One region of the Lysinibacillus sp. LK3 genome, then DNA from elsewhere that is predicted to be linked to it. Evidence: riboswitches for the same ligand, from Rfam matches in the RefSeq annotation. Region 1 holds a riboswitch; each other region holds the start of a gene.

The links. A riboswitch is a leader RNA that binds a small molecule or an ion and turns the genes downstream of it on or off. The one in region 1 is predicted to bind thiamine pyrophosphate.
Region 2: it holds a riboswitch for thiamine pyrophosphate, as region 1 does, so the genes downstream of both, thiC (phosphomethylpyrimidine synthase ThiC) here and thiW (energy coupling factor transporter S component ThiW) in region 1, are expected to answer to the same signal.
Region 3: it holds a riboswitch for thiamine pyrophosphate, as region 1 does, so the genes downstream of both, VK91_RS12180 (ABC transporter substrate-binding protein) here and thiW (energy coupling factor transporter S component ThiW) in region 1, are expected to answer to the same signal.
Region 4: it holds a riboswitch for thiamine pyrophosphate, as region 1 does, so the genes downstream of both, thiM (hydroxyethylthiazole kinase) here and thiW (energy coupling factor transporter S component ThiW) in region 1, are expected to answer to the same signal.

Annotation. Positions count from the first base shown of each region.
Region 1 covers NZ_LDUJ01000013.1:47,945-56,193, forward strand. Annotated here, with positions in the region: gene VK91_RS07180 (MFS transporter) at 84-1,280, shown strand; TPP riboswitch at 1,347-1,454, shown strand; gene thiW (energy coupling factor transporter S component ThiW) at 1,549-2,049, shown strand; gene VK91_RS07190 (VWA domain-containing protein) at 2,205-4,802, opposite strand; gene VK91_RS07195 (BatA and WFA domain-containing protein) at 4,786-6,531, opposite strand; gene VK91_RS07200 (DUF58 domain-containing protein) at 6,543-7,418, opposite strand; gene VK91_RS07205 (MoxR family ATPase) at 7,415-8,249, opposite strand, start outside.
Region 2 covers NZ_LDUJ01000003.1:9,352-17,600, reverse strand. Annotated here, with positions in the region: gene VK91_RS03140 (AEC family transporter) at 1-810, shown strand, start outside; TPP riboswitch at 871-985, shown strand; gene thiC (phosphomethylpyrimidine synthase ThiC) at 1,126-2,904, shown strand; gene VK91_RS03130 (catalase) at 3,028-4,533, opposite strand; gene VK91_RS03125 (response regulator transcription factor) at 4,821-6,275, opposite strand; gene hutH (histidine ammonia-lyase) at 6,557-8,071, shown strand; gene hutU (urocanate hydratase) at 8,238-8,249, shown strand, end outside.
Region 3 covers NZ_LDUJ01000016.1:42,027-50,275, forward strand. Annotated here, with positions in the region: gene VK91_RS12150 (DUF485 domain-containing protein) at 1-335, shown strand, start outside; gene VK91_RS12155 (cation acetate symporter) at 344-1,888, shown strand; gene VK91_RS22900 (hypothetical protein) at 1,986-2,162, shown strand; gene VK91_RS12160 (TatD family hydrolase) at 2,189-2,938, opposite strand; gene VK91_RS12165 (ABC transporter ATP-binding protein) at 2,928-3,677, opposite strand; gene VK91_RS12170 (ABC transporter permease) at 3,652-4,425, opposite strand; gene VK91_RS12175 (thiamine-binding protein) at 4,425-4,715, opposite strand; gene VK91_RS12180 (ABC transporter substrate-binding protein) at 4,717-5,712, opposite strand; TPP riboswitch at 5,866-5,976, opposite strand; gene parC (DNA topoisomerase IV subunit A) at 6,085-8,249, opposite strand, start outside.
Region 4 covers NZ_LDUJ01000018.1:64,908-73,156, reverse strand. Annotated here, with positions in the region: gene ald (alanine dehydrogenase) at 1-147, opposite strand, end outside; gene VK91_RS13750 (universal stress protein) at 569-1,018, shown strand; gene VK91_RS13745 (class I SAM-dependent methyltransferase) at 1,080-2,009, opposite strand; gene tpx (thiol peroxidase) at 2,099-2,602, opposite strand; gene VK91_RS13735 (RDD family protein) at 2,727-3,353, opposite strand; gene sppA (signal peptide peptidase SppA) at 3,366-4,379, opposite strand; gene mbcS (acyl-CoA synthetase MbcS) at 4,566-6,149, opposite strand; TPP riboswitch at 6,340-6,437, shown strand; gene thiM (hydroxyethylthiazole kinase) at 6,521-7,288, shown strand; gene thiD (bifunctional hydroxymethylpyrimidine kinase/phosphomethylpyrimidine kinase) at 7,276-8,100, shown strand; gene thiE (thiamine phosphate synthase) at 8,090-8,249, shown strand, end outside.

The DNA of each region.
Region 1 (8,249 bases):
TACTATAATCTTAACTATTAGCCAAGCAATAATTCTTTATGATAGACTGTACTATATTTGATTACAAAAAGGGGGTTCATTCGATGACCCAGCAGAAGTCCAATAAGGCGGCTTTGTATATTTTAATGTTTAATATGTTTATCGCAATGGGGAGTATTGGCATTATTATTCCTGTCATGCCAGAGTATTTAAAAATATTTGGTGCAGCAGGACAAGTTCTAGGTATGCTAATCGCAACGTTCGCCTTAGCTCAATTCGTATTTTCTCCTATTGCTGGGAATCTTTCAGATCAGTACGGACGAAAAAATTTAATTATTTTCGGTCTTATCGTAACAGGTCTTGCACAAATCGGATTTGGCCTTGCTACAGATGTATGGATGCTCTTTTTAGCACGATTTTTAGGTGGTCTAGGTTCCGCATTTGTTGCACCTCCTATTATGGCTTTTGTCGCTGACGTCACAACCTATGAAGAACGTGGGAAAGGTATGGGGATGTTGGGTGCCGCTATGTCTCTTGGCTTTATGATTGGACCTGGTATTGGTGGCTTTTTAGCAAAGGTAAGCTTACATTTCCCATTTTTCACAGCTGGAGCTGCAGCCATTGTAGCATCTATTTTATCTTACTTTTTATTACCTTCTACCAAACCAAACACTGCTCAACAGAAACAAAAGCAAGACAATCTGGCGAAGCAAATGGCTCGTTCCATACATATGCCTTATTTTGTTATGCTCATAATTATGCTGGTGTTCTCGTTTGGAATTGCAAATTTCCAAACGACATTGTCATTATTTGTGACAGAAAAGTTTAATTACACACCTGTAGATATAGCGATTATATTAGTTGTTGGTGGTGCTTTTGGAGTAGTAGTACAAATGTTTATTATTACACCACTGTTCAATCGTTATGGTGAAATGAAAGTAGTACTAGTAAATTTATTTATTGCATCCGTTGCTATTTTCTTAATATTATTTGTTTCTGGCTTTGCCCTTATTTTAGTTGTAGCAACAATTTTCTCTACAGCAACGACATTAATTCGTCCAGCTGTTAATACACTCATCTCAAAGCTTGCAGAGAAAGAGCAGGGATTTGCTGCGGGCTTGAATAATGCCTATATGAGCCTCGGAAATATGATTGGACCCGCTTTGGCAGGTTTATTATTTGACTGGAATATGAATAGCCCATATATTTTCGGTTCTATCATATTATTAGCCTGTTTCTTCCTTGCGCTCATCTGGACAGTGAAAAAAGCACCTCATTTAATGCATCCCGATACAAAATAGTCTGAAAAATCATTGACTATTTTTAGCAGTATGTTACATTATTGTTGATTCACAAAATTGAATGATTTTAACCACTAGGGGAGTCTTTAAAAGGCTGAGACGTATATGGTAATATACGGACCCTTTGAACCTGATCTAGTTCACACTAGCGGAGGGAAGTGGCGCTACTTGCTGTTGTCACTATATACACGCAAGGCCGCTTCCTATTGTTTAAAGGGGGTGGCCTTTTTATTTTTCCTCACGAACTTTACCAAAAGGAGTGAACTTTATGTCAATTTGTAAATTAACAGTCATGGCTTTATTAGTAGCCGTTGCTGTTGCAGGCTCTACTTTCGTATCCATCCCAACAGGAATCGCACGTGCTTACCCAGTTCAGCATGCTATTAATGTGATAGGAGCCATTATACTTGGACCCGTACCAACAGTTATAGTTGCCTTTGTCACTGCCATCATTCGTATCCTTACTGGAACAGGCTCTCTACTAGCTATCCCTGGTAGTATCATCGGTGCGTTCTGTGCTGCCCTTGCCTATAAATATAGCAATAAAATGTGGTTAGCTGGTATCGGAGAAGTTATCGGAACGGGCATTCTGGCTTCACTTATTGCCGTCCCTTATGCAAAATTATTCATGGGAACATCTGTAGCAGCATTCTTCTTCCTACCAGCCTTTTTAACATCAAGTACGATCGGTGCTATTTTAGGTGTAATGGTTGCGAGTAGCTTGCGTAAAACAGAGCTAGTAAAGAGGTTTAATTCTTCTCTTTATTGAGAGAGATTGAATTATGAGCATTCATTGAGCTGGGGTAGTCCAATTTGGATCGCTTTTCTTCTCATTTACCCTCTTTACAAAGGGGATAACTCTTTATTTCATGCAATATAAAAAAGCAGTGCAAAACTATTCGAGTTTGCACTGCTTCCTCTATTTTAAGATCGTTTTTTCATGCCTTTTAACAACTGTGCTACATTTGTGTCTTCTGCTTCTATAGTTTTTTCCTCAACCAGCGGCTCTTTTTTCTTCGCATTCGTTAGGAAATTCCAACCAAAACGTCTTATGGTAATATCAATAAAGAAAAGAAGCATACTCGCTAAGAGTAGCCATGTGGCAATATTTTGCCGATCTGCTCCTTTTGTCGTAAAGTCACGGAAGACATCTTGTGGTTCCTTTAAAACAGTGCCTCCTGTTCGTTGAGTTAACTCTTCTATCAGTTGGTTATTTACAGGGAGTAGTTCGTATTCAGCACTATAAGGAACACTTAGCCCTGCCTGATAAATGGCCTGCTTTTCATCTGCTATACGGAAGAAAATTAATCCAGGTTCAGCTTGTACTACAGCTCGAACTTGAGATGCGGAAATGGTTTCAAGTTGTGTTTCTAGCTCCTCCCCTGCTTCATTTACCGCTACAATATCTAAAAATGCGGCTTCATTTGTAGGGTCTGTAATCATAAAGGAACCATCTGCTTCCAATCTTACATCATAGGCTACATCATTGTAGCTTGGTAGCATTTGAGAAATAAGTGTTTGCCAAAATGCTCCCCAATTCTGCCATCTTGCCCAATCTCCAGTCCATTTACCCGTTGAATCAGATGTAAAGGCAAATGTTTTACCAAGACCATATTGCCACTGCGCTAACACAGGATCTTCTTTCTCGCTTTCTGCTACAACAGTAGCCCCCTGTTTTGCCGTTGTCCCAATATATGCATTCATTTGTGGGACACCATTAGCAAACAGTGAGTTCCATCCTGCTGCATTATAAATTGCCGGATAGAATGGATTGTCCTCAATATAGGTGCGGGAAATCATAGCTGTTTCCCGAGATAAAATAGAAGGAATGGTTTGCTCATCTATCACATCATAGAAACGTCCACTGCCCATGTCACTAAGCGCTTCTAATAAGTTCGCATCGGCATCTTGTCCAATCGCTACTGTCGATAAGGTTATACCCTCTTCTTTCCCTTCACCAATTAAATCCTCATAGTTCCCTGCCTGTGACTGCCCATCTGTTAAGAGGATAATATGCTTACGTTGGAGCTTTAAATCAGCAAGGTTCTCGTAGGCTTTAGCTAATGAACTATAGATTTCTGTTCCCCCACCAGGTGTTACTGATAAAATAGTATCCACAGCCTCTTCTTTACTGTTAAGAGGCCCTGTCTCTATAATCTCCCAAGGACGATCATCAAAGGCGATGAATCCTAATGTATCCTCATCTCGCAACATCTCAACAGAACGTGCCGCTGCTTCCTTAGCAAGCTCAAGCTTCGAGCCTTGCATACTGCCAGAACGGTCAAGTACAATCACTAATCCTAAGGAAGGTAATTGCTCTTTGCCCTTAATTTCCATTTCCACTGGCAATAAGGTTTCAATCGGTGTTTTAAAATAGCCGCCTAGACCAAAACTATTTTCTCCACCCACCATTGTAAAACCAACTCCAAAGTTTTTGACTGCTTGCTCAATAACACTCATTTTTGCTTCACCCACTAAATGACCTGGTACATTGTCGAAAACGATAGCATTATATTGCAAATAGCTGGATAGTTCATTTGGTAAACTTTTAGGTGCTACAACATCATAGGCAATGGATTGACTACCAAGTGCTGCTGCGATGGGTGATGCTGTTTCATAACCATTAACGATTAATAAATGTGGTTCACTTTGAACCATTGTGACACTAGTTAACTTATTGTTTTCAAAAATGGCATCCTGACCAACTTGAACAACGGCTTCATATTTTACAAGTCCTTCAGCTGTTGCTGCATGTTTATAGGTAAACACATTCGTGCCTTCAGTCAGCTCAACTGCCTCTCGATGAATAAGCTCATCATTTTCATATAGTAATAGCTCGCCTTGACCTGCTGATGTTGCATGTATGTCTGTCACTAATTGTTGTTGCTCTCCAACGTAAGCAACTTGAGGGGATACAAAGCTTTTTAGTGATACATCATTGACAACTGGTTGACTAAAAGGCTTAATATCCACACAAATATTAGAGCCTTTCAACTTCGTAGCAAATTCTAAAGCATCGCCCTTTGTCTCATTACCATCTGTTAGTAGCACAAGACGAGTTGCTTTTTTAGGATCTATAATCCCTGAAGCAAGCTGTAGACTTTGTTCTATATTTGTTTGATCGGTAGCTTTAATTTCAGTTAGTTTCGGTACTTCCTTTAATGTTTTAGATAAAATAGCTTCTGTTTGTAAAGTAGAGGAAAATGAATAAATGCCCGCAAGTTGTGGTTCTTTTTTTGATTGGAGGCTCTCCTGTATAAACTGAACCATCTCATCTTCCGTACCATTCATAGAAGCAGAACGGTCTACTAAATAAACAATTTGTTCTTCTTTTATTGGTAATAATAGATATGGACCTGCGAGTGCAAAAACTAAACAGCCTGCTGCCGCTATGCGAATAGTAAGTACAACAATATGACTTCTTTTAAGTCGCTGCCGCTCATGAAAGTATGTCCATCCAAAATACAAGAATAATGGAAGGAGTAACAACAATACTAACGGCATATCAATTCGTAAATCCACGACGTCGTTGCACCTCCCACTCTGAAACAAGCAATAGTAAAATAATTACAATTAGCCAAGGCACGAAAGAGGTCATCGACACTTCTTCCTTTCCATTGTCTGAAATATCACCTAATGTAAAACTTGTTCCTTGTTCAATGACACGTTCTTGTGCTTGCAATTGTACAATCAATTGTTTTTCCTCATTATTTGAGCGTACCATATAAATGCCTGGCTGTTTGGGCGCAGTTAGCATCCCCTTCGTAACAGACGAAAGAAACTCGTCTTCTTGCGAATAAACATTCCAGTCTCCTTGCGCTAAAGCAACTGCACGTTGTTCATTGGGTGAAAAAATCCCAAGTGACCCAACTGATTCTGTTAGCTGCTGCTCTGTACTCCATAGAAATAGTGGGAATGATGGATGTAAAGGCCAATCTGTATCAGCAATATCGGCTAAAACAACGATATCTCCTTTTGGGGAGCGTTGGATGAACGGCTCTTCTCCAACAGAAGCAATCGTTTCATAGTCCGCAAAACCAGGATAAACAGCACTAACATAAACATCCTTTAGTTCACTAAAGGCAAATAATGCATCACTGCTAGTGCTTACCGTCCCATTCGCATCTACTTTTTCTGCATCATCACGACCAAATAATACGAGGGGATTGTCCATCTTTTCCAATAACGCTGATTGGTTTGTGATTATGGTAGCATCTTGATTGTCAGCGACTTGCAAGGAAGGGACGATTTTTACGCCACTACTAACTGTTTGAAAACCTTTTTGTATCAGTTGATGCAAGCCTTGATCAACAATAATTTTTGACGTAGTCGTTTGTAGTAAAACTGTTTGTTGATTGTCTATGTCATAATCATCTTTTGCATCAATAATAGCTGTCATGGATTTTGCTAAAGGCAAATCTTTAAATGTTTTCGTAATGGCTTCATTTGGAGGCACAACGACACTTTCTGCTACCAGCTCCTCACCCTCTGCATTATTCAATGCGAGCGTTACCTTTTGCTCGGTATTTGTATCATTATGGAGTTGTACAAGTGCCAGCGTAGCTTGCCCATCTGTCGTAGCAGCAAAGCGGGTGATAGCGATATTTGTTAAGTCTTTTGTAGCACCTCTTACTAGCCATTTCACAGAATCCTTGTCCATCGGTAATTGCTTTTTATCAAGTGTATCTGTAAAAACATAGATAGAAGTCGGTGTGTCGCCCACAAATGCCTGTGCTACATCCAGCGCCTTATTCATTTCAGCAGTTTCATAGGTTACTTGTAAATCTTGAATAGCTTTTTTTATTTCACTCGTGTTTGTTTCTTGCTGTAAAACAGCTTTTGGTGCAGCACCAGTTGTAATTAATGTGACAGGTCGACCATTCAATTCATTCATCAAGTTCAGCATTTCCTGTTTATGAGCGTCAAAGGTTGATTGCTCTTTACCTGCCAGCATTGTGGCTGAAGTATCTACAATAAATATGGTTTGTGCACCAACAATGGTTGATTTTTTTATATAAGGATTCATCAATGCCAAAACAAGTAGCAGTAAAGCAAGAAGCTGTAAATATAGTAGGGCATTTTTTTGTAAATGCTTTAAATAAGGCGATACTCGCGTTTCCTGCATAATCTCCGACCAAAAAAGCGTCGAAGAAACTGTTTGATCTGTATATTTTTTTCGAAAGAAATAATAAAGTAGGACAATGACCGGGATGATGGCCGTCCAGCTAAATATAATTTGACTAAAGCCCAATACGGCTCACCTCACCTAATCCAATGTGCTTTTAATAATTGCTGGAAAATCGCATGTTGCAATCCATCTTCCACTTTCAATTGTAATTTTCGAACACCAAAGCGACGGCAAATGGCTTCAAATTCTTCTTCATGTAGTATGCGTCTTGCATGGTAGGACTCTAATACTTTAGAGGACATCGTCACATTCACATCATTACCTGTTTCACGATCAAGGAGACGTACATCACCCGAATAATTTGGTGACAGTTCTTCTTGCGTTACAATTTGCAAAATGCGAACATCTCCAGCATAGCGTGGTATCCTTTTTAATAGCTGTTCCCATTCCTCAATTGGCTCTAATCCATCTGTAACAATGAATAATACGGTACTATCTTTAGGTAAAGCTTTAAGTGCATCCTTGGCAAAACGATTAGAGTAATTAGCTTCCTCTATATCTGTTACTAGCTGTAAAAAAGCTCGGCGATACATGGTACCCTTCCGTCGAAATGGTGGCTTCACTTCATCTTGGACAAAAGAAAAGGATAGACGATCATCTCGACCTAATACCATCAGACCGAGGGAGGCCACAATTTGACGAGCAAATAACCACTTAGCATGTTGCCCCATTGATTTGGTAGCATCTAGTAGAATATGTACACGCATCTCTTGCTCATCTAAAAACCTTTTAATAAAGTATTTATCTGTACGAGCAAAGACGTTCCAATCCACTTGGCGTACATCATCTCCTAAATGGTATTCTCGAAAATCCGAGAAATCAAGGGATGCCCCGAAGCGTTGAGAACGGTGCGAGCCCTTATGTTGCCCGCGTAGTTTGGAGGCCGTCGCTACTTGAAAGCGACTGATTTTCGCTAACCAGTCTTCGGGCAATAAGTATTTTGCTGTCACTTGCTAATACCTTGCTGAACTTTTTCTAAAATAACATCAATCACATCGTCTGCTGTTTTTCCTGAAGCCTCCCCTTCATAATTCAACAGCATGCGATGACGTAAAACAGGCTTAGCAACAGATTTAATATCCGCTACAGAAACATGAAAACGACCATTCATTAAAGCTCTTGCCTTTGCCAATTTGATTAAGCTCTGCAAACCACGTGGACCACTGCCATACATTGCATATTGTTTAACCTCATCAAGCGCATCTGTTCTCTCAGGATGCGTAGCCACTACTAGATCAGTTGCATACTCTAGCATTTCATCAGCAACCATCACTTCCTTTACCATTTGCTGAGCTTGAATGAGAGCATCCGTATCCATCTGTTTCTGTAAACCAATTTCCTGGGCACCTGTCGTTCGCTTCATAATTTCCATAAGTTCGCTTTTTTCTGGATAGGGTACAAGAATTTTACAAAGGAAACGGTCCATCTGTGCTTCTGGTAATGGGTATGTTCCTTCCATTTCAATAGGGTTTTGAGTTGCCAGCACGAAAAATGGTCTCGCCATTTTTTTTGTATCCCCTAATATGGTTACCGTTTTTTCTCCCATTGCTTCCAACAAGGCACTTTGGGTTTTGGGTGTTGCGCGATTTATCTCATCAGCCAATACCATTTGACTAAAGATTGGCCCAGGTTGAAAGGTAAATTGCTGCTTCCCATCGGGTGTACGTTCAATCATGCTCGTACCTGTTATATCTGCTGGCATAAGATCTGGTGTAAATTGAATACGTGAAAACGACAGATCCAGTACCTCTGAAATGGTACGAATTAACATCGTTTTTCCT
Region 2 (8,249 bases), on a different contig from region 1:
ACATATTGCTTTATGCCAGCAGCTGTTTTTGTAAATTTATATGAAACACATGTGGAATTAACTGTACTGGGAGAGGTCGGATTATTTATTGTACTCTTTATCGGTAGTCAAATGATACTCAGTCACTTTATGGCAAAAGGGTTAGGTTTAGCTAGAACAGAGGCAGCTGTCTTTAAAAATAGTGTTGTGCTCATTAACTCGGGTAATTACGGTATTCCAGTGGCTCAAATGATATTTGCCACGCAACCTATTGGAGTAGCCATTCAGGTCATGCTCGTAATCTTTCAAAATATGACTACGTATACATATGGTTTATACAATTTAATTTCTTCTACAAAGTCAGGTATGACAATCATCAAGGATTTCTTTAAAATGCCTATTATTCATGCGCTTATTATAGGTGTCGCTATGAATTATTTTGATATCGGTATTCCACAGTTTATCAAAATACCAGTAGAACATGTGGCAGATGGATTTATTGCTGTGGCTCTAATTACTTTAGGTGCGCAATTATCACAATTAGAGATGAAATCAATGTTTAATAAAACCGTCTTTATCAGCTGTTTTACGCGATTAATTATTGGACCATCTGTTGCATTGGCCATTATTTATATATTGGGATTAGATGGAGTCGTCGCACAATCACTGTTTATAGCTAGTGCTTTTCCAACATCCCGCAATAGTTCTAGTCTAGCATTGGAATATGATGTAGAATCAGCAACAGCCGCGCAAGCTGTTTTATTTTCAACCATTGTAAGCTGTATAACTGTAACCATTGTGATCTATTTTGCAGAAGTATTATTTACCTAGTAAGATAAAAAATAACTTCCATCTCTTAGTATTATCTGCTACACTAGCATCAAACTAAATAGTATTAACTAGGGGAGTCTGATGAGTCAGGCTGAGAGGGAAACGCTACGAAGTTTCTTGACCCTTTGGACCTGATCTGGCTCATACCAGCGTGGGAAAGTTAAGAAGCTATTGCAGAGTATGCAATCAATAGACCTTTACATTCGTGGCCGGATCCAAATAATTATTTTGGATTCGGCCTTTATTTTTTGGATTGTTGGGGTGAGCTAGAATCGGTCCTTATATCAAAATAAATTTAAGGGAGAGAAGTAGCTCATGTCAGCAATTAGTGAAAAGAATATTACCATTATGTCCAGCTTTGAAGGAAGCAAAAAAGTATATGTGGAAGGATCACGCCCAGATATTCTAGTACCTATGCGAGAAATTGCATTAAGTCCGACAACAGGCAGTTTTGGAAATGAAGAAAATGCTCCTATTCGAGTATATGATACGAGTGGGCCCTATACAGATCCAGCCTACCAAGTAGATATTACGAAAGGTTTACCTGCCTTACGAAATGCATGGATTCAAGAGCGAGGGGATGTAGAAGCATATGAGGGACGCTCCATTAAACCGGAGGATAATGGCTTTCGTCATGTTGATGACCCGCGTATTCAAGAAAATGTCTTCCCTGAGTTGGCGAGAAAGCCTTTGCGTGCTAAAAAAGGTAAAAATGTGACACAGCTTCACTATGCACGAAAGGGAATTATAACGCCTGAAATGGAGTTTGTAGCGATTCGTGAAAATATGGATCCTGAATTTGTACGTTCAGAAATTGCAGCTGGGCGTGCTATAATGCCTTCTAATATTAATCACCCTGAGGCAGAGCCAATGATTATTGGGCGTAATTTTCATGTAAAGATCAATGCGAATATCGGGAATTCTGCTGTATCTTCTTCCATTGCAGAAGAAGTTGAGAAAATGACCTGGGCAACTCGATGGGGCGCAGATAATATTATGGATTTATCGACTGGTAAACATATTCATACAACTAGAGAATGGATTATTCGAAATGCGGCAGTGCCAGTGGGAACAGTGCCAATTTATCAGGCTTTAGAAAAGGTAAATGGTGTAGCAGAGGATTTAACGTGGGAGGTTTATCGTGATACTCTCATTGAACAAGCTGAGCAGGGTGTGGATTACTTCACCATTCATGCAGGTGTCCTTTTACGCTATGTACCACTAACAGCAAATCGTGTGACAGGTATTGTATCTCGAGGTGGCTCTATAATGGCACAGTGGTGTTTATATCATCATCAAGAGAATTTCCTGTATACACACTTTGAGGAAATCTGTGAAATTATGAAAGCCTATGATGTTGCTTTTTCCTTAGGTGATGGTTTACGCCCAGGCTCAATTGCAGATGCCAATGATGAGGCACAATTTGCAGAGCTTGAAACACTAGGCGAGCTAACACAGATTGCTTGGCAGCATGATGTTCAGGTAATGGTTGAGGGACCAGGTCATGTACCAATGCATTTGATTAAAGAAAACATGGACAAGCAATTAGAGGTTTGTAAGGAAGCTCCCTTCTATACATTAGGACCACTCACAACAGATATTGCTCCAGGTTATGACCACATTACATCAGCCATTGGGGCAGCCATGATTGGCTGGTTTGGTACAGCGATGCTTTGTTATGTGACACCGAAAGAGCATCTTGGTTTACCGAATCGCGAGGACGTTCGTGTGGGCGTTATCACTTATAAAATTGCTGCACATGCTGCTGATTTAGCAAAAGGTCATCCAGGTGCACAACAACGAGACGATGCACTGTCTAAAGCGCGCTTTGAGTTCCGTTGGCGTGATCAATTCAATCTGTCACTAGATCCCGAGCGTGCAGTGGAATATCATGATGAGACACTGCCAGCAGAGGGAGCAAAAACAGCACACTTTTGTTCTATGTGTGGGCCTAAATTCTGTAGCATGAGAATTTCACAGGATATTCGTAATTATGCGAAAGATAAGGATTTGAATACGACTGAAGCGATCCATCAAGGTATGAAAGAAAAGGCTGAGGAGTTTAAAAAAGCAGGCAGTCAAATTTATCAATAATGAAAGAAAAGGCTTATGTCAAAAAAATAGACATAGGCCTTTTCTTAATAAAAAAACTCCATGTGAATAGTGGATTCACATGGAGTAAAAGTTGGATTTGGATATCAATAATAAAGTGGAATATTAAACGTTTGTTGGTTGTTTTACATATGGATTTGTAAGGTCCATACCTTCTAAGGAAAGACCCATCGCTTTAGCGACACCTTCACCATATGCTGGGTCAGCTAGATAGCAGTGAAGGATGTGACGGCGTTTGATGAATTCTTCAACAGAAGCCATATCGTTCGCGGTATTTTCAAATAAGCGTTGCTGCTCTTCCGAAGTCAATAGACGGAATAGTTTACCTGGTTGTTCAAAGTAATTATTATCGTCTTCACGGAAATCATGAATACCTGCATGACCATCAATACGTAATTCAGGCTCTTTATGGTCTAAATTATGCTCCCACTCACCATAGCTATTTGGTTCATAGCTTAATGTCGAACCAAGATTGCCATCAAAGCGCATTGCTCCATCTCGGTGGAAAGTACGGAATGGACATTTTGGTGCGTTGACAGGAAGCATATAGTGGTTTACACCAAGACGATAGCGTTGGGCATCCGCATATGCAAAGATACGACCTTGTAACATTTTATCTGGTGAGAAGCTGATGCCAGGAACAATGTTAGATGGTGCGAATGCAGCTTGTTCAACTTCTGCAAAGTAGTTGTCTGGATTTTTGTTTAACTCGAATTCACCTACAGGAATTAATGGGAAGTCTTTTTTATACCATACCTTTGTTAAATCAAATGGGTTGTATGGTAGCTCACGAGCTTGTTCCTCTGTCATTACCTGAATGTACATTTTCCATTTAGGGAAATCGCCTTTTTCAATTGCTTCATATAAATCACGTTGTGAAGATTCGCGGTCTTGACCAATAATCTCATTAGCCTCGGCACCAGTTAAGTTCTTAATGCCTTGCTCTGTACGGAAGTGGAATTTAACCCAAACACGTTCATTATTAGCATTGATAAAGCTATACGTATGAGAACCAAATCCGTGCATATTACGGTAACCAGCTGGAATACCACGGTCAGACATAACAATTGTCACTTGGTGAAGTGCTTCAGGTAATGAAGTCCAGAAATCCCAGTTAGAGTTGGCATTTTTCATATTTGTACGTGGGTCCCGTTTTACCACATGGTTTAAATCTGTAAAGTGTAACGGGTCACGGAAGAAGAATACAGGTGTATTGTTCCCTACTAAATCCCAGTTTCCATCTTCTGTATAGAATTTAAGGGCGAAGCCACGAATATCTCGCTCTGCATCTGCTGCACCACGCTCACCCGCTACTGTAGAGAAACGTGCGAACATTTCAGTTTTCTTGCCGATCTCTGAGAAGATTTTCGCTTTAGTATATTGTGAAATATCATGCGTTACAGTAAAAGTACCAAATGCACCTGAGCCCTTTGCGTGCATACGACGTTCTGGAATCACTTCACGGTTGAAATTTGCTAGTTTTTCAACTAACCATACATCCTGAAGTAAAAGAGGGCCACGTGGACCTGCTGACATAGAGTCATGGTTACTTACTACTGGAGCACCACCTGCTGTTGTAAAGCGACGGCTACGATCATTTGCGTTTGTCATATTAGTTTACCTCCTGAAAAAAATGTGAGTCAAACTCTTCGTCTATAACTATAACAAATACAAAATAGAATTGCTAGTACATTATAATAATTATCGTTAAAGAATTTTTGTATTTAAGTATAAACTATAAATATATGCGCTAGACATAGGGTTTATACATAGTTTTTAACTTAAATTTATTTTATTTAATCTCAATTTTATAGATAATTGTCATATTAAGATCAAGATAATGACATCATGATAAAATCTTTATTGAAAATAAAATCAACTAATTGAAAATTAATCTTTTAATTTTTTCTATATCGGTTAGGCGTAATACCAATTTGTTGCTTAAATAATTTTATGAAATAATTTGGATCATCAAAACCGTTTAAATGAGCGATTTCGCTAATAGCAAAATCTGTTTCTCGCAGCATTTTTGTGGCATGATGAATTCTTACTTGCTGTAAATAGCGCTTAAATGGCAAGCCTTGTTTTCTTGAGAAAATTGTACTTAAATAATTGGGGCTTATTCCAAGCTTATGAGCGACAAAGGGAAGAGACAGTGCGCTATCTTTAAATTGTTGATCAATTATTTCTATAGCTAGTTCAACATAATCAGCTCGTTTCTCTATTCGAGCTTCCCTTGCTAACTCAATTAATGTCTGCGTGAAAGAAATAATCCCATTGAGTATCGTATAAAATATAGGATGCTCAATGATTAAATGAAATAGCTGACGGTAGTGTTGTTCGATAACCGCTTTTTCATGTAATTTATATTTCAGCATAAAGCGTCTAATTTGTGCTAAGACACTCGTCAAATGAATGCGTAAATCGTCTTGCTCATAATATATGCCTTCATTAGAAAGCCGATATAAAAATGTTTTAACGGCCTCTAGGTTTCCATCTTCCAAACTACTTATTAGTAATTGTTGCTCTTCTGGTGTCAGTAAGGGATCAAAGGGCTGAGTTTCATATTGTTTGCTCGCATAAAAAATATGGCCAAAGCCCTCATAAAAACTTTGATGTAGTGCACGCTTTGTTAATGTATACATAGTTTTAATGGTTGTAGGTGTTCCATCATATATGCCGATATTTAAAGAACTATTACTAATCAAACGCCATTCCTTCATAAGTGTACGTACATCTTTTTCCACAATCCTTATATCATTTGTTTGAAAAAGACATACGATTCTATTAGATAGAGGGTAGGTTTTCATATGAAAGTGAATCGGTGTTTGTTGAAGCCAATTGTAAAGCTTATTGAAGGTTTCAGTATGCTCGGGTTCAATCATTGTGAAATGTAATGTTGTCTCAATTGAACTTGATTTATTATCTAAAAATAATTGATTATAAAAGGAATCGTTTGTAGTCTCTTGAGCATCTTCTGTAATCTGTGGTGTGCGAAGAGAAATGGTTGTGAGTTTTTTCTTTAATAGCTCTAAATCAATAGGCTTCACAAAAAGATGAGCCACTTGTAAATCAATTGCCTTCAAAGCATTTTTAAATAATGGCTCAGTTGTCATTGCTAAAATGGCACCAGAAAGCTTTTGTATATCGCGATAAAGAGCTGCTAGGCGATTATTAGGAAATATATCGATATTTAACAGTATGGCATCAGGTTCAAATTGTCTAATGCTATGAGACACCTCTGAAATACTTGTACACATTTCAATAAAAACATCTCCAGGGAAATATGTATGTAAAAACCACTTTATTCCTGCTAGGTCGGTTGGATCGCGATCAATTAATAACAGCTTCATACCATCAGCCCTTCTTAAAATATTCTAGTTTCATATAAAAGTACGGTTATATTAATAAAAATAACATAGTAATCTGAAAAAAGTCTTGTTTTCTCTATTAAAATTCTCTATATTCTGAAAAAGGTAGTTAGTACAATGTAAATAGAGTAATTGATCATCAGCAGAAGCCAACTTTTGTTATGAAAACGCTTAAAAAGTTTGAGACTGATGTTTTCATATTACGAAAATATGAATGAAGATAATTTATTTACATAGCCATATAGGGAATAGGGGGATGTCATGTGAAGTCAATCATCGAGCTTGATGGCAATACATTATCAAGACAACAAATAGAGGAAATCGTGAAGGGGCAAGCAACAGTTGCGCTTGCTACAGAGAGTTTGGAACGTATTCGTTTAAGTAGAGAGCGTATCGAAAAGCGTTTAGCTGAAGGCCAAACAATTTATGGTGTGAATACAGGGTTTGGTAAACTCAGCAATATAAAAATTGAAGAAGAAGACATTGAGCTATTGCAGCTAAATTTATTACGATCAGATGCAACCGGTGTTGGTGAACCATTCCCAACAGATGTTGTACGTGCAATGATGGTGTTACGTGCCAATGCTTTGGCCAGAGGATTTTCTGGCATTCGTGAGGAAACTGTCCAACTATTGTTGAATCTTATTAATAAAGGTGTTCATCCAATTGTTCCGTCACAAGGTTCAGTAGGAGCAAGTGGTGATTTAGCGCCTTTATCACATTTGGCATTAGTGTTAGTGGGAGAAGGAAAGGCTGAGTTTAACGGAGAAATCATGAGTGGTAGTGACGCGCTAAAGCAAGCAGGATTAACCCCTGTTAGACTTCAAGCTAAAGAGGGGCTAGCATTAGTTAACGGTACACAAGCTATGACGGGTATAGGTGTATTAACGGTCAATGAAGCTGAACGAATCGGTCTTGCAGCGGATATGGCTGCTAGCTTAACACTGGAAGCTTTAAAGGGCATTACCTCGGCATTTGATCCAGCACTTTTAGCAGTAAGACCACATCCAGAGTTAGAACTAGTGGGCGGGCGTATTCGTAAGTGGCTCGATGGCAGTAAACGTGTGACAAAGCAGGGTGAAATTCGCATGCAGGATGCTTATTCACTACGTTGTATACCGCAAGTACATGGTGCTTCTTGGCAGTCATTTTTCTACGCACAGGACCGTGTTCAAACTGAAATGAATGCAACAACTGATAATCCAATCGTTTTAGAAAGCGGGGAGGTTTTATCGGGTGGGCATTTCCATGGACAGCCAATAGCCTTGGCAATGGACTTTTTGAAAATAGGTGTATGTGAGTGGGCCAATATTTCAGAACGACGTACAGAACGTATGGTAAACCCTCAACTTAATGAAGGGCTGCCACCGTTTCTAGCAACAAACCCTGGGATTGAATGTGGGCTTATGATTGCTCAATATACAGCAGCCTCTATTGTCTCAGAAAATAAAGTTTTAGCACATCCTTCGAGTGTGGATTCTATTCCTACATCAGGTAACCAAGAGGATCATGTAAGTATGGGAACAACTTCGGCACGTCAAGTACGTCAGATTGTTCACAACGCTGCTCGCGTTATAGCTATCGAATTGATTTGTGCATCACAGGCTATTCATTTAGACAAGGCAGAAGAGCAATTATCTCCTACTACAAGTAAATTCTTAAAGAAAGTGCGAGAATTTTGCCCACCATTATTAGCCGATCAACCAATTGGCGATGAAATTGAAGCATTGGCGAAATATTTACTATCAAGTAATGATTTAGTAAATGAGTATGTGTAAATTAGTTTAAATTTTGATATGAAAGAGCAAAGGCGTCGCTCGGTTATACACCGAGTAGCCTCTGCTTTGAAAATATTTATATGTATTTAAGTCTGAATATTCAGTTATTAATAGCTTTAGACAGCAACATTCACATTTTTTTAATAGGAAAAGGAGCGTGTTTTTAATGGTATTTAAG
Region 3 (8,249 bases), on a different contig from region 1:
CGAACAATCAAGCAAAAAAAGGTATCGTGATTGACTATGATTCAATTGCAAATCAAGAATCATTTAAGTCTCTTGTACGAAGAAAGAACTCTTTTCTTTGGTCAATGACTGCCATATTTTTATCGGCATACATGTTGTTACCAATTCTGACATCGTACACGACAATTCTACACCAAAAGGCATTTGGGGAAATTACTTGGGTGTGGATCTATGCAGCAGGTCTTTTCATCATGACATGGGGGTTATGTCATTTATATGTAGCAAAGGCAAACAGCTTCGATAGAGAAGCAAAAGCGATTATTGCTGAATACGAGAACGGAGGTGGCCGCCGATGAGTAACGGAATGAGTCTTACAGCCATATTCTTCTTCGTAGCCATTGTTGGTTTAACATTAGTTATTACATGGTGGGCATCTAAACGTACATCTTCAGCAAGTGATTTCTATACTGCTGGTGGTGGCTTAACAGGTTGGCAAAATGGACTAGCTATCGCTGGTGACTACTTATCAGCAGCATCCTTCTTGGGTATCGCTGGTGCTGTAGCATTATTTGGATTTGATGGATTCTTCTTCTCTATTGGTTATTTAGTAGCTTACTTAGTGGTATTATATATCGTTGCTGAGCCATTACGTAACCTTGGGAAATTTACATTAGCTGACATGATTACAGCGCGTTTTGATAACGCCAAAGTCCGTGGAACAGCTGCTTTAAGCACTATTACAATTGTTTTATTCTACATGATTGCACAACTAGTTGGTGCAGGAGCACTTATTCAATTACTTTTAGGAATCGACTATTGGATCGCCGTATTAATCGTAGGATTCATGATGACAACTTACGTACTATTCGGTGGTATGACAGCAACATCTTGGGTACAAATCATTAAAGCTTGTCTTTTAATGTTGGGTACAGTTATTATTTCGTTCTTAGTATTAAAAGAGTTCGGCTTCAGTATCTCTACAATGTTTAAAGAAATGACAACGGTTACTGACAGTGGAGCTGCTTATTTAAACCCAGGTCTTAAATATACAAATGGACTTGATACAATCTCTATGTTAATTGCGTTAGTATTAGGTACTGCGGGTCTTCCACATATCTTAATGCGTTTCTTCACAGTAAAAGACGCGAAAACAGCTCGTTCATCTGTTATTTGGGCTACTTGGATCGTAGGTATCTTCTACGTTCTAACAATTTTCTTAGGCTTCGGTGCAGCAGCATTCGTTGGGAAAGAAGATATTATCGCAGCAAACGCTGCTGGTAACATGGCTGCCCCACTTCTTGCAGAAGCACTTGGTGGCGACATTCTATTCTCATTCGTTTGTGCAGTAGCATTCGCAACAATTTTAGCGGTAGTAGCAGGTCTTGTACTTTCTGGTGCATCTGCCCTATCTCATGATATTTATGGACAAATTATCAAAAAGGGTAAAATTACAGAAAAAGAGCAAGTTCTTGCAGCTCGTATCGGTTCGATTACAATCGCTGTTATTTCTATCCTATTAGCACTTGGTGCACAAACATTAAACGTTGCATTCTTAGTATCTTTAGCATTCTGTATCGCAGGATCTGCTAACCTTCCAGTTATCATCTACACAATTTATTGGAAACGCTTTAATACAGCGGGTGCTGTTACTGCGATGTTAACAGGTTTAATCTCTGCGTTAGTATTAGTTGCTATGTCTCCAAACGTTTGGAATCCAGTTGAAGGTAAGGCAATTTTCGTTGGTGATCCTTTAATTATGTTAACGAACCCAGCCTTAATCTCTGTACCACTTGGTTTCCTTGGTGGTTTCATCGGCACATTACTTTCTAAAGAAACAGATGATGCGAAGTATCGTGAAGTTGACGTTAAAGCAAACACAGGTATTTCTGTACAGGACGTATCTCACTAATACACTCGACAGCCTCGTAAGTATCTTGCTTACGAGGTTTTACTTTTTCTTCCCTATTCGCTACTATAGAATTAAAAATGAATTGGAGGCGATGCTCATGTCACAATCTAAAGCTAAAAAGAAACGGATGCACATTAAACGCACAGTTGGTAAAGATGTTGAAAAAAAACGACAATCTATCTCTTTTAGTACACATGAACGTCTAACGAAAACAAAAAACGAAAAATTGGAGCATGATTATACGAAATATAAAAAGCAGTATAAGGACGAATAACTCGTACCCTATACTGCTTTTTCTTATTAAAGCCGATAAAATGTTTTCGTGTTTTGCGTAATAATTTTGGCCACTTCCTGTGTTGATAGCCCTTTGATGGAGGCAATCACCTCAATCGTTGAGTGCATCATCCAGGGAGATGTACGCTTCTTCGTAAACGGTCCCTCAAACGGCCAAGGACCATCCGTTTCTACCATCATTAGTTCAATGGGATAAGCATGAATTAGCTGTTGAATTTCCTCTTCGTACAAGCAATCTGGCGTAATGGAAATAAAATAACCACGCTCTATCATGCGCTTCACAATAGCTTCATCCCCTTTAAACCAATGAAAATGGGCTTCGTGAAGCTGATGTTTTTCCAGCAAATCACACACAATATGGGCGTCCTCATATACTGCGTGTAACACAATTGGCTTGTCCAGTTCCTTCGCCAATACAACAAAACGCTCTAATAGCGCCACATAGGGACGTTCATCAATCGCTTGCTCTTGTTTTAAATAATAAGGTAGACCCACCTCACCAATAGCAACCATATCATCCTGATGCGAATGAATCCAATCAAATAAAGCTGTCTCATCATTTGGACTTAGTAAAGGCTGTTCAGGATGAAAGCCAAAAGCAGCCTTTACTTGCTGATAGCTATTCGATAAACGCAACGTTCTTTCACAAGAGGAAAGTTGCATACTAACCGCGATTACAGCTTTCACTTCTTCTAATAAGGAAGGAATTTCCTCATCGGTGTACTGATCCAAATGAATATGCGCATCAATCAACATACATATCACCCTTTTCCTCCTGTAAATACATAAATAATTGTTGCTTTAACGCTGTGAATGCTGCAGAATGTCGAATTTCCTCTTTCCGAGGTCTCTCAAACGGCACGATGATTTCCTTTTTAACGGTAGCTGGACGTTTGGTTAAAACAAGTATGCGATCTGCTAAAAAGAGAGCTTCTTCAATACTATGTGTAACAAATAGAATGGATTTGCGGTACTCCTCCCAGATAGATAAAAGCCATGCTTGCATTTCCAGTCGAGTAAATTCATCCAACGCAGAAAATGGTTCGTCTAAGCATAAAATCGGCTTATCACTGACCATTGCTCGAATAAAGGACACACGCTGCTGCATGCCTCCAGACAGTTCTTTCGGGTAGGCATGGATAAAAGAGGCAAGACCAACCTTTTCTAACCATTCCTTGGCACGTTCAACATTTGGTTTATGTTGTAATTCCTCTACAAGCGTGACATTTTCTACTATTGTACGCCAGGGTAATAGACATGGCTGCTGTGGCATATAGCCAATCGTTCCTTTTTTTTGTTGGATATCCTCTCCATTTAATAAAATGGCTCCTTGATCAATTGGCGAAACACCACCAATTAATTGAAAAAGTGTGCTTTTACCACTGCCTGAAGGACCAACGATGGCCACAAACTCTCCATCCTTGACGTCAAAAGAAAGTTGATCAAGGACTTTGAGCGCATCGAAGGATTTAGCGATGTTTTGAATGCTGAGCATGATAGCCTCTTCCCTTCACCATGAATTTTTCAATTAAACGAATACCACTAAACAATAGTAAGCTCAAGAGAACAATCGCAAAAATTGCCACAAATACGCGATCCGTACGGAAGGAGGATTGGGCTAGGGTCATGTAAACACCAATACCCTTTTTTGCACCAAGCCACTCCGCAATCACAGCCCCCATCACACTATATGTAGCCGCAATTTTAATGCCTGAAAAAATAGCGGGATAGGCATAAGGCCATTCCAGCTTCCAAAAGGTTTGTGCCCTTGTAGCACCAACCATGGCAAAATAATGCTTTAATTCTGGAGCAGTTTGTCTAAATCCATCCATCGCTGCAATGACAATCGGGAAAAAGCACACAAGACAGATAATGATAAGCTTCGGTAATAAGCCAAAGCCAAACCAAATAATAAGGAGCGGTGCCAAGACTAGAATAGGAACATTCTGCGACATAATAAGAATTGGATAAAACAGTTCTCGAATAAATGTAAATCGATGCAACACTATTGCCACCGTTAGCCCACAAGCGATGCCAATGGCTAATCCTAGTAGAGCTAATTGTACTGTAGCGAATGCATGTGGTAGAAAGGTTTGATACGACTGGATGGCTTCTGACAAAATACTACTTGGTGTGGGTACTAACCAATGAGGAACTTCAGCAAACCGCACGATTAGTTCCCATATGAACAAGAGGAAGGCGATAAAAATTATCGTCCTTCCCTTCTGTAATGCACGTTTCATTACTGATATTTCTCCGTTAATGTATCCATCGTAATACCCGTTGGCTGATATAAAATTTTCACTTGTGTAATGACATTAATGGCACCAAGTTCAATCATTTTCTCATTCATTTTTTCAATGATTTGGAGCAATGTTGAAAGCTCACCCTCCATCGTTGTTTCCAATGGATGTACCTCATATTTCACCCCAGAAGCATCGATCACCGCAATTGCTGCATCGACATATGGTATAACATCTTCATATTTCTCTGTCTTCGGAATGATTTGTACACTGATTAATGAATTTGCCATCTTATTTGGCCTCCTTTTTAGGTAAGAAATCATTAGTAAAGGCTTTTTTCGCATCAAATTCGCCCTCTAGTACTTGATTGCTAGACATCCATTTCGCGTAATTTTCCCACACCGAAAGCTTTTGCTCTCCCCATTGCTTGGCATCATCCTGATATTTATCAGCCAGCCATTCCTGACTTTTATGCACTAACGCTTGATCTAAATCAGGGGCCGCTTCGATTAAAATATCAGCCGCTTCACTTGGGTTTTCAATTGCGTATTCATAGCCCTTCGATGCAGCTGCCACAAAGGCTTTGACTACATCCGGGTTGTCCTGTATCATTTTTTCATTTGTAGCTAAAACTGGCGTATAATAATCCAATTGATCACTATAATCTGTAAGATATAGCATATTAATCTTTTCCCCACGCAGCTCAGCCTCAATCCCAGTCCATGCATAATAAATCCAAGCAAAATCTATATCTTTTTCCATCATTGTGAAGAAATCTAAATCCCCTGCATTGACGATATCTAGCTTATTAATATCTGCCTTTTCTTTTTGCATGAGTGATTGTAAAACGGCTTGCTCTAATGGCGCGCCCCAACCACCATAGGTTTTACCTTCAAAATCCTTTGGCGATGTAATGCCCTTCGAAGCAATAGAAGCAAAGCCAGATGTATTATGCTGTATAATTGCTGCGATGGAGACCAGCGGCACATCCTGTACTCGTGCCTGTGTTATGCCTTCCTGATAGCTCACGCCAAAATCCGCCTTTCCAGAAGCAACAAGCTGATCTGCGCCCGCCTCACCAGGCATAATAATATCAACATCTAAACCCTGTTCCTCAAAATAACCGAGTTTTTTGGCAACATATAGTCCTGTATGATTTGTATTCGGCGTCCAATCCAGTACCACAGACACCTTTTTCAGCTTGTCTGCAGCCTGCTTGTCATCCTTGTCACTACAGCCTACTAATGTCAATAGTGCTGCCAATAAAATAAAAAACCATTTTTTCATGCGAAAGCCTCCCAGTTTGTAATATGAAAGTGTTCATGAATGAATGTTGTCACCAGAAGAAAGCGTATACAATGTTGGCAAGCTGTTGCTTGAAAACATAAAAAAACGCCTAGGATTCCTCCCAGACGTATTGCAATCAATCTTCAAAACTTTGCTTTTTGAATAGATGTTCCCTACGCTGGTACGAGCCAAATCAGGTTCAAAGGGTCAGCGTCTACCGGACACAATCTCAGCTAGCAATTACTAGCCCCCCTACATTCTTTCGCTATGAACTTTTCGATGATTATTATACCCATAGTTTCACTTAAATGACAAGGTGCTATTTTTGAATAGAGCTTAAAGCCCAGCGCTCCTAAGAGGCTGGGCATGCTTTTAGCTTGGTTTCTGTTCTTTTTTGGCTGTTACAACATGAGAAATTGCTCCATCTGTTGCAATATCCACTTTAAATGAACCATTGGAATGGCGATCCGCACGAGACAATGCTTGTACGTCAATCATCTCTTGAACACCTTTTTCAGTTTCAATCACAACCTGCTCCTCGTCTGTTGCTTGAACAACTGCCACAATTCGGTGAGGGTTTGCTTTTAACTCTGTTAATACTTTTAGTCCACGTTTTGCACGACTCGCTACTTCAACTTCAGCGACATTCATTTTCTTTACGGCCCCACGCTGTGTCACAATCACTACATAGTGGGTAACATCAGGCTGTAACACATTGACTCCAACTAAGGCTTCTCCATCTTTTAGTGTGATCCCTTTCACACCGCCTGTTTTCACACCTGTAACTGGTAACTCCTCCATAGGGAAACGAATCGCATAGGCTGTATCCGTTGTGAGCATCAGCTCCACGTCATCTGTTACAAATGATGCATAGATCATCGCATCACCAGCCTTGACGTTCATCGTTTTAATTGGCTTTGAATAACGTGTTACCGCATAGTCTGCGAGTGGTGAGCGCTTAATTTGGCCATCTTTTGTGGCTGTGAAGACATACGTATTTGGCTGTTCAAATGTTTCGAAGCCATAAACCGCAATAATGGATTCATCTTCCCCTGTTGGCACAATACTTGAAATATGCTGGCCGAGATCCTTCCAGCGTATATCAGGCAGCTCATGAACAGGCTGATAAATATAATTGCCTCGATTTGTGAACAGCAATAGATGGTGCTGTGTATTTAAGTTTGCTTCATACAATAAATAATCTGAATCCTTCATGGCAAAATCTTGCCCGTTTGAAGCGGCATGAGAACGTGTGGATGTACGTTTAATATAACCATCCTTCGTTACTGTTACGACAACCTCTTCACTTGGCACAAGGACATCCAATGTAATTTTAATTTCTTCAATTTCTTGCTCAATCTTCGAGCGACGAGGCTCTGTAAAGCGTTTCTTAATATCTAGTAACTCTTGTTTAATAACACGCACTAGCTTTGCTTCACTTTGTAGAATCCCCTCTAGCTTCGCAATTAGCTTATTTAACTCGTCCTGTTCCTGACGAAGCTCTGTAATATCCGTATTCGTTAAACGATATAATTGCAGGCTTACAATGGCCTCTGCTTGTACCTCTGTAAAATCAAACTTCGCTTGTAAATTAAGCTTCGCATCCTTCTTATCATTAGAAGAACGGATCGTCGCAATGACTTCATCTAAAATGGAAAGGGCTTTAATTAATCCATCTACAATATGGGAACGATCCTTTGCCTTTTGCAAATCATAAATAGAACGGTTTGTTACCACTTCTTTTTGATGGGCAATATACGCATCTAGCAATAATGGCAATGTCATCATCGTTGGACGACGATTATGAATGGCAATCATATTAAAATTATAAGCTACCTGTAAATCCGTTGTTTTAAACAAGTACTGTAAAATTCCTTGTCCTGGTACATCCTTTTTCAGCTCAATTACGACACGTAAGCCTGTACGGTCTGATTCATCTCGAATTTCTGCAATGCCTTCTAGTCGTTTATCTACACGTTGCTCATCAATTTTTTTCACAAGATTCGCTTTATTTACATCATATGGTAACTCAGTGATAACAATTTGCTCTTTACCACCCTTAATTGGTTCAACAACTGCTTGTGCACGGACGATGATTTTACCACGACCTGTTTCATACGCCTTTTTAATGCCATCAACACCTTGAATGATTCCACCCGTTGGGAAATCAGGTCCTTTAATCACCGTCATCAATTCATCTACAGTAACATTAGGCTTGTCTAAGCGCATCAACACAGCATCCAGTACTTCATCTAAGGCATGTGGCGGAATATCTGTCGCATAACCAGCGGAAATTCCTGTAGAGCCATTGACTAAAAGGTTAGGAAAACGTGCTGGTAATACAGTTGGCTCCATATCCTGATCATCAAAGTTTGGCACAAATTCGACCGTTTTCTTGCCAATATCTCGTAGCATTTCAGCGGCAATAGCTGATAGTCTCGCCTCTGTATAACGCATTGCAGCTGGAGGATCGCCATCTACCGAGCCATTGTTCCCGTGCATCTCAATAAGCATATGACGTGCCTTCCAGTCCTGAC
Region 4 (8,249 bases), on a different contig from region 1:
ATCAGCATCCGTAAAGCTTGAACCTAGCCCCGCTCCTGTTTCAATGTACACTTCATGCCCTGCATGTGTTAAAGTGACAACTCCTGCTGGTGTCATTGCTACACGGTTTTCATTGTTTTTAATTTCCTTTGGAATACCAATCTTCATTGTTTCCTATCCCCTTCCATAACGTAAGAAATAAGCATCATTTATGTAACTAAACTTGATGCACCCCTTGCACTTCCATATTACCAAACAATTGCAAAAAAAGCTTTAACTAATGCAAATACAGATAAAATTTATAAGATTTCCAAAATAACAAATATTCAAACGTTGTATATCATTATAAATTACTATATTTAAAAACTAAAAAGGAGTATAGGTAGCAGTTAATGGAGCTGATTCATGTGTAGTTGAAACCAATCAAAAGACGTTTACACACTGCAAATAGTGGGAATTAGATATTTATAATTAATTAACATTTCTACATGAAATGCCTTCACATTTTCATAATTTTTCTTGCGGAAAGTATTTCCTTTAGAAAATCATTTGGTATAATCAACATATACAAATCAGGGAGGTTTTTCAAATGGCTAATCATTATAAAAGCATTGTTGTTGCAGTAGACGGTTCAAAAGAAGCTGAATACGCGTTTCGTAAATCAATTGATGTTGCAAAACGAAACGAAGGTGCAGTGTTAAATCTAGTAAATGTAATCGATACTCGTTCATTTGCTGCTATCGAAGCATATGACCGTTCCATTGCAGAGCGTGCTCAAGCATTTTCTGAAGAACTATTAAATGGTTACAAAAAGCAAGCTGAAGATGAAGGTTTAACGAATGTTAATCTTATCATCGAGTATGGCTCTCCAAAAAATATCATAACAAAAGAGCTTTCTAACATCGTAGACGCAGATTTAATCATTTGTGGTGCAACTGGTCTAAATGCAGTAGAACGCTTCCTAATCGGTTCTGTATCTGAGGCTATTGTACGTTCAGCTAAATGTGACGTACTAGTTATCCGTACGCCTGAAAACTAATTTGTAATACATAAAAAGGTATCCTTGTATAGGATACCTTTTTACTTGCACTCAAGAGCAATTACTTGCCCTCTTTCCACATCTTCACTTTTTCAAAGAATAGCGCAAGTGCCTGCTTATTCTGCATATTTGGTACTTTAGCTAATAGGACTTCTTTAGGTGCTTTCAATTCCTTCGATTGTTTTTGTAAAATCACAATGCTCTTCTCTAATGATTTATTTGCAAACATCGAGTCAGGTAATTGAATAATCGCTTGAATCCACGCATGTTTTTGAATGTATTTGTGTAATTGCTTAGACTGCTCTGACTCAAACAGATGAGATGGTGCAAGGAAAAATAAATAGCCGCCATCCTTTGTATAATTCATTGATTGCTCGATGAATAAATGATGGGCATAACTCATCCCCTCCACTGGACATAATTCATAATCGAGCGCCACTTCTTCATTTGGATAATAACCTACAGGTAGATCACAAACAACGGCATCCACTGGATTGACCAATAAATCTTCTAAGGCATCTTGACGGTATAAAGAAATAGGTTGTTCTGTTAAGTCAGCAGTTGCCGCAGCAAGACGAATAAGTAGCTCATCCACCTCTACACCTGTTGCTTCCACTTTTCCATCTAATAAATTCATAACCGTCAGTAATAAATTGCCCGTGCCTACTGCTGGGTCCATGATCGAGATCTTTTCATTTTCAAGACGCTCTGCAAAAATCTGCTCCACAAAGTAGCCCACTAATAGCCCTAACGTGTCAGGAGTCATTTGATGATTCGGCTGTGAGCCTTTGCGCATCCCTTTTAAAATAGCAATTTGAATAGCTTTACGAATATCCTCTTTTGTTGCATCTTTTTGAGAAAAATCAACTTCGCCATCAAGCCATGCCTCTAACCCATCTAATAATCCTTCTAGTAACGTTATATTGTGTTCTTTTTCGATTTTTTCGGCATGCTCATTTAGCAAACCAAATAACTTTTCGATATTTTCCATATCTAACTTCCTTTCACGCAGAAAAGAGCCGTGACAAACACTTGTCACAGCCCCTTTGTCTAGTATTATCTTAGCCTAAAAGCAGCTTATTATGCTAGTGCTTTGACAGCTGCAATGGCCGCTTCATAGTTTGGATGATCTGTAGCTTCAGGTACATATTCAACATATGTTACTTTATTGTTTGCATCCACAACGAATACTGCACGTGTCAGAAGACGTAATTCTTGAATGTATACGCCATATGCCTCACCAAATGAAAGGTCGCGGTGATCTGATACAGTTTGGACAGCATCTATACCTGCTGCACCACACCAACGCTTTTGAGCGAATGGAAGATCCACAGATACTGTATAAATGACTACATTATCACCTAAGTTCGCTGCTTCCTCATTGAATCGACGTGTTTGCGCATCACATACACCAGTATCTAATGATGGTACAACACTAAATAAACGAATTTTTCCTTGTGAATCATTTAATGTTACAGGTGATAGGTCATTCGCTAATACCGTAAAATCTGGAGCTTGATCGCCCACCTTTACTTCATTTCCTACTAGTGTCACTGGACCATTTTTAAATGTTACTTGTGCCATCTAAACGCCTCCTAATCATCATATGTACATAATATTACTAAATGAAGGGAATTAATTGCAACTATGATAGCTTACATACATAGAAATAGATAAGACTGTCTCCTAATTTGAGACAGTCTTATGTTTATTGTTCATTTTTTTCCTCTAGCTTGGCTAAGTCTATTTTTTCTTCTTGCACAGTAATTTCTATATGTTCTTCTTGTTTTGGTAAAGTAGTCTGTGTTGAAGCCTTTTCAATAAAGATTTTTTCGTGCACCACTGTTGTATCGGCAAAATAATCATGTAAGCCTTGATTTTCTGGCAAAATCACTACCAAAATATACAGTGGCATAAAAATATTATTGATGATACGACCAATCCAATCACGGAATAACACATCTGACCAAGTTAGCTGATCGTGCTTTAATGAAATTACACGTAATCCGAACACCATTTTCCCTAGTGTTTGCCCAAAGAACTTGGTCATCAGCACAAAATAGCTATAGTAGAAAATTGCTGTAATAATAGAAATTGGCGCATACCAAACCGAATCAGATAAGGACCAATCCATTAAATAGAAGATAGGATTGACGAGTATTCCACCTACAGCAGAAATGATGAATCCGTCTAATAAAAATGCCCAAAATCGTACCCAAAAACCAGCAGTTTTTAATGCATAGTTTTTTTCATGTGCTGATTCTCCTGAAGTGTTTATATAGAAGCCATTTTCCAATGAGGGTGAACCTTGCATAACAATTTCATTGTTTGTCATTGTGCTCCCCCCTTAGTATTCCCCATATAGATACATCATTTTCGGAGCGCTATAGTCCGTCATGATTTTCATTAGCATTTTTTCTTCGGCAGAGGGACCGAACATGGAGCCAATTTTCATACCTACGTATGATTGCCAGCCACCCATATCGTATGAATACTCAAATAAAGCCGCATCTTCAAGTCCATAATCCTCACGAAGAGCTGCAATGGCCGCTTCTTCATCACCAATTTCATCAATTAACCCTGCTTCAAGTGCTTTTGTACCGCCAAGAATACGACCATCTGCAACCTTCTTCACTTCTGCTTCAGACATATTACGTCCCTGCTCTACAATATCTACAAATTCTTCGTACGTTTCATTAATCATATCTTGCATCATTGCACGTTCCTCTGCTGTCACTTCACGCATTGGACTTAGCATATCTTTATGCTCTCCCGATTTAAACGTTTCAAATTTGACTCCTACTTTTTCAGCCAGCTCTTGATAGTTAATTGATTGCATGATGACACCAATAGAGCCTGTTATTGTATCACGATGGGCAAATATTTTATCTGCTGGTGCAGAAATATAATAACCACCTGAAGCTGCCATAGAATCCATTGATACATAAATTGGAATTTGTCGTTCTTCTTTTATTTTTAGTAGCTTTTTATAGATATCTGCAGATTCCTTTACACCACCACCTGGTGAATTAACGCTTAAAACAACCCCCTGTATGGACTCATCATATAAAATATTATCCAATTGTTCTAAGAAAAATTGATGATCATAGGCAACTGGTTGCCACAATGTACTTGAGCCGATATCTTGAATCGTTCCATCTACCTTTAAATAAGCAATTCGCTTATCAAAATTCTCCCCTTCAATGACATTTTCATATACATCTAAGCTATTACCTGCCATTAAGCTATCAAAATTACCTAGGAAATCTGCTTTAAATAGCGCAAAAATGGTATTAATTCCTAACGAAAATAGTAAAAGAACACCAGCCACTACTAAAGCAACCCACCTTTTTACATTCATGTCTTTCCGCCTCCTCAACACGTAATACGTATGACTTGCCAATTTGTTTCATTTTTTTGCAATAATTAAACACAAAAAGCTTTAAGCTATGTATTTCCTCATATTACCTTACCTAAAAAAAATAAAAAAATCAAAGTCCATACCTTTGATGAACTTTGATTTTCGACATTATTTCCTAGGAAATGATTATAATTGGAGGTGTTTGATTTCTTGTTGCCGTAATTCGACACGTCTAATTTTCCCAGAAGATGTTTTTGGTAGTTCCTCTACAAATTCAATAGCACGTGGATATTTATAAGGAGCGGTCAATGATTTAACATGACTTTGGAGTGTTTGAATAAGCGCTCCATCACCTTTTTCACCATTGCGCAGAACAATAAATGCTTTGACAATATTTCCTCTTACTTTATCAGGGCTCGCTATAACAGCAGCCTCTTTTACAGTTGGATGTTTCATTAAAGCATCCTCTACTTCAAAAGGGCCAATTGTATAGCCTGAGGATATAATAACATCGTCTCCTCGTCCGTCAAACCAAAAGTAGCCATCTTCATCTTTATAGGCACGATCTCCTGTAATATACCAATCCCCACGAAATTGTAAATTTGTACGTTCAGGATCATTTAAATATTTTTTAAAGAGTGCTGGCGTTTCGCGATGAACAGCAATATCACCAACTTCTCCGATTGTAACAGGTTTGCCCAAATCATTAATAATTTCAACAGTGTTGCCAGGAGTAGGTTTTCCCATAGAGCCAACTCTCGCTTCCATCCCTACCATTGTGCCTACCAATAATGTATTTTCCGTTTGTCCATAGCCATCTCGCACTTGTAATTTGAATGTTTCCAAGAATACTCTAATAACCTCACTATTTAATGGCTCACCAGCTGATACAGCTTGGCGAATTGCACTTAAATCATATTCATGTAAATTTTCAAGCGCTGCCATAAAACGATATTCAGTTGGTGTACAGCATAGTACATTGATTTTGAATCTCTCAAGCAATGCTAAATAAGAAGCTGCTTCAAATTTACCTTTGTAGACAAATGCAGTAGCACCACTGCCTAAAGTAGCTAGAAATGGACTCCAAATCCATTTTTGCCACCCTGGTGCTGCAGTCGCCCAAACAATATCATTTTCTTGTACACCCAACCAATGTGGTGCTGTTGTTCGTAAATGAGCATAGCCCCAACTATGCGTATGCACTGCTGCTTTTGGATTTCCTGTTGTTCCGCTTGTATAGGCTAAAAATGCATTGTCTGTGCTTTTTGTTGGGATAGGATTTATGTAGGTTGTAGGTTGATTATTCATTTTTTCAAGTATGTTCTGCCAAGGTTCATGTGCATTCCCTATGACAAATTGCAGTATGTCTTGTAAATTTCCCACTTTATCGAACTGTTCAATATAGGGTTCAAATGCAATAACTGCTTTAGCATTTGCATGATGAATTCGATACTCAATATCCTTTGTTCTTAACATCTCAGAACTTGGAATAATAGTTAAACCCGCTTTCAATGCAGCAATATACACAATATATGCTTCAACCGAACGTGGTACCATTACTAAAATGACATCACCTTTCTTTAAACCTTGCTTGGTGAATACATGTGCTGCTTGATTCGCTTTTTCCAATAAATGTGCATATGTAATACATTGGATGTCTTGGTTTTCTTCATAAATGATTAAAGCATTTTTGGCTGCATCCTGAGCATATTTTTCAATTTCCTCTACTATGTTATACCATTCTGGTGCAACTAAATCTTGTCTTTTCATGGCAATTGCCCCCTTTTGTTATGACACATTATAAAACTCTTTTTTCAGCATTTTCAATGGTTTGTGCTTAATTTCGGTAAAGTCATGACAACTATCATACCCTCCTATATGGCATCGGTCACATTTTATCTATAGGAAAACTTGCTATTGAATACAAATGAAAAGTATGGTACATTTTGGTCAACTAAAAGCAAGATTGCAGGGGGACTCGTAAGAGTTGAGAAGGTAAAACCTGACCCTTTGAACCTGTTAGTTAATACTGACGTAGGGAGCAATAAACATCGTTTTCAGATGAAAGGCTCTTTTCGTGCATTTTTACACAAAAAGAGCCTTTTTTGCATGCTTACGTCCATCCCTAAAGGAGGACTACAATGATTTTTCAAACAATTCGTCAACAGCAACCACTTATCCATTGTATAACCAATTATGTAGTGGCAAATTTTCAAGCAAATGGTTTATTAGCGATAGGTGCTTCACCAGTAATGGCCGATGACTACCAAGAGGTAGAGGAGATGGTGGCCATTGCTCAAGCATTATTAATTAATATTGGAACACTTAATGATCGCACAAAAAGTGCCATGTTATTAGCAGGTGAAAAAGCCAATAAACTTGGTATTCCTGTTATTTTAGATCCTGTCGGAGTTGGAGCCACAACTTATCGTAAGGAAACCGTAAGATACTTACTGGAAAACATACACTTTGCCGTGATTCGCTGTAATCTCGGCGAGCTAGCAGCAATAGTTGGTGTAAATTGGCAACAAAAGGGTGTCGATAGTGGTCATGGCACTATCGCTATGGAATTAGAAGCCACATCATTGGCTCAACGCTATCAATGCATTGTTATTGTCACAGGAGAACGCGATTTTATAACTGATGGCAAGCATAGCCAATGGATCGCTGGTGGTCATCCCCAAATGACGGAAGTAACGGGTACAGGTTGTTTACTTAGCGCAATTTGTGGCGCAGCCTATAGTGTAAGCCATAATCCTTACCAACAATTAACAGAAACACTTACTTACTATAAAAAAGCAGGTGTACTGGCATCCGCATTTACTGCAGACATTGGTGATTTTCAAATAGCCTTACTCAATGCTATACATCGCTTATCAAAGGATGGTGCAGCTTCATGCATATTGTAACAACAATCGCTGGCTCAGATAGTGGTGGAGGCGCGGGTATACAGGCTGATTTAAAAACATTTCAGGAATTAGAAGTGTTCGGTACTTCTGTTATTACTGCTCTAACTGCTCAAAATACTTTGGGTGTAACAGGTGTTTGCCCTATTGACGTTTCCTTTATAAAAAAACAATTAGAGGCCTTAGTAGAAGATTTTCCAATCGCTGCGATTAAAACAGGAATGCTTTATTCCTCAGAAATTATCAAAGCAATTGCACACCAGATCAGGGAGCTAAACATTCCACTGATTGTTGATCCGGTGATGATTGCAAAAGGTGGGGAAAGCCTATTACAGCAAGAAGCTATCGATGCCTTACGCTCAACTTTATTACCACTTGCTACGGTTGTTACGCCCAATATACCCGAGGCAGAGACACTTACTGGGAGATCTATTCATCATTTTGAAGATATGAAAGAAGTAGCTCAAAGCTTGTTACAGCTAGGTGTACAATGTGTCATCATTAAAGGTGGTCATTTAGCAGATCCACTTTATGCCATTGATTATGTATTTTGCAAAAATGGACGTTCTTTTTCTTTGCAGTCTCCACGAATCCAAACAAAAAATACGCATGGTACTGGATGTACATTTTCCGCAGCACTTACTGCTTTTCTTGGACAAGGATTTGCTCTGGAAAATGCCATTATGGAAGCTAAAAAATATATCCAATTAGCTATTATGTTTAATTTATCGATTGGAAATGGTCATGGACCCACTAATCATTTTGCTTATCAACAGTATAAGGAAGGCTGTGAGGTGATTATTCATGAAACGTGAGGATTTGGAGCTTTATTTTATTATGGGTACGAGCAATGTTCCTCCTCAAGAACAACCTATCTATATCCTAGAAAAAGCCTTGCAAGCAGGCATTACAATGTTTCAATTTCGTGAAAAAGGTCCTCACGCGTTAACTGGACTTGCCTATG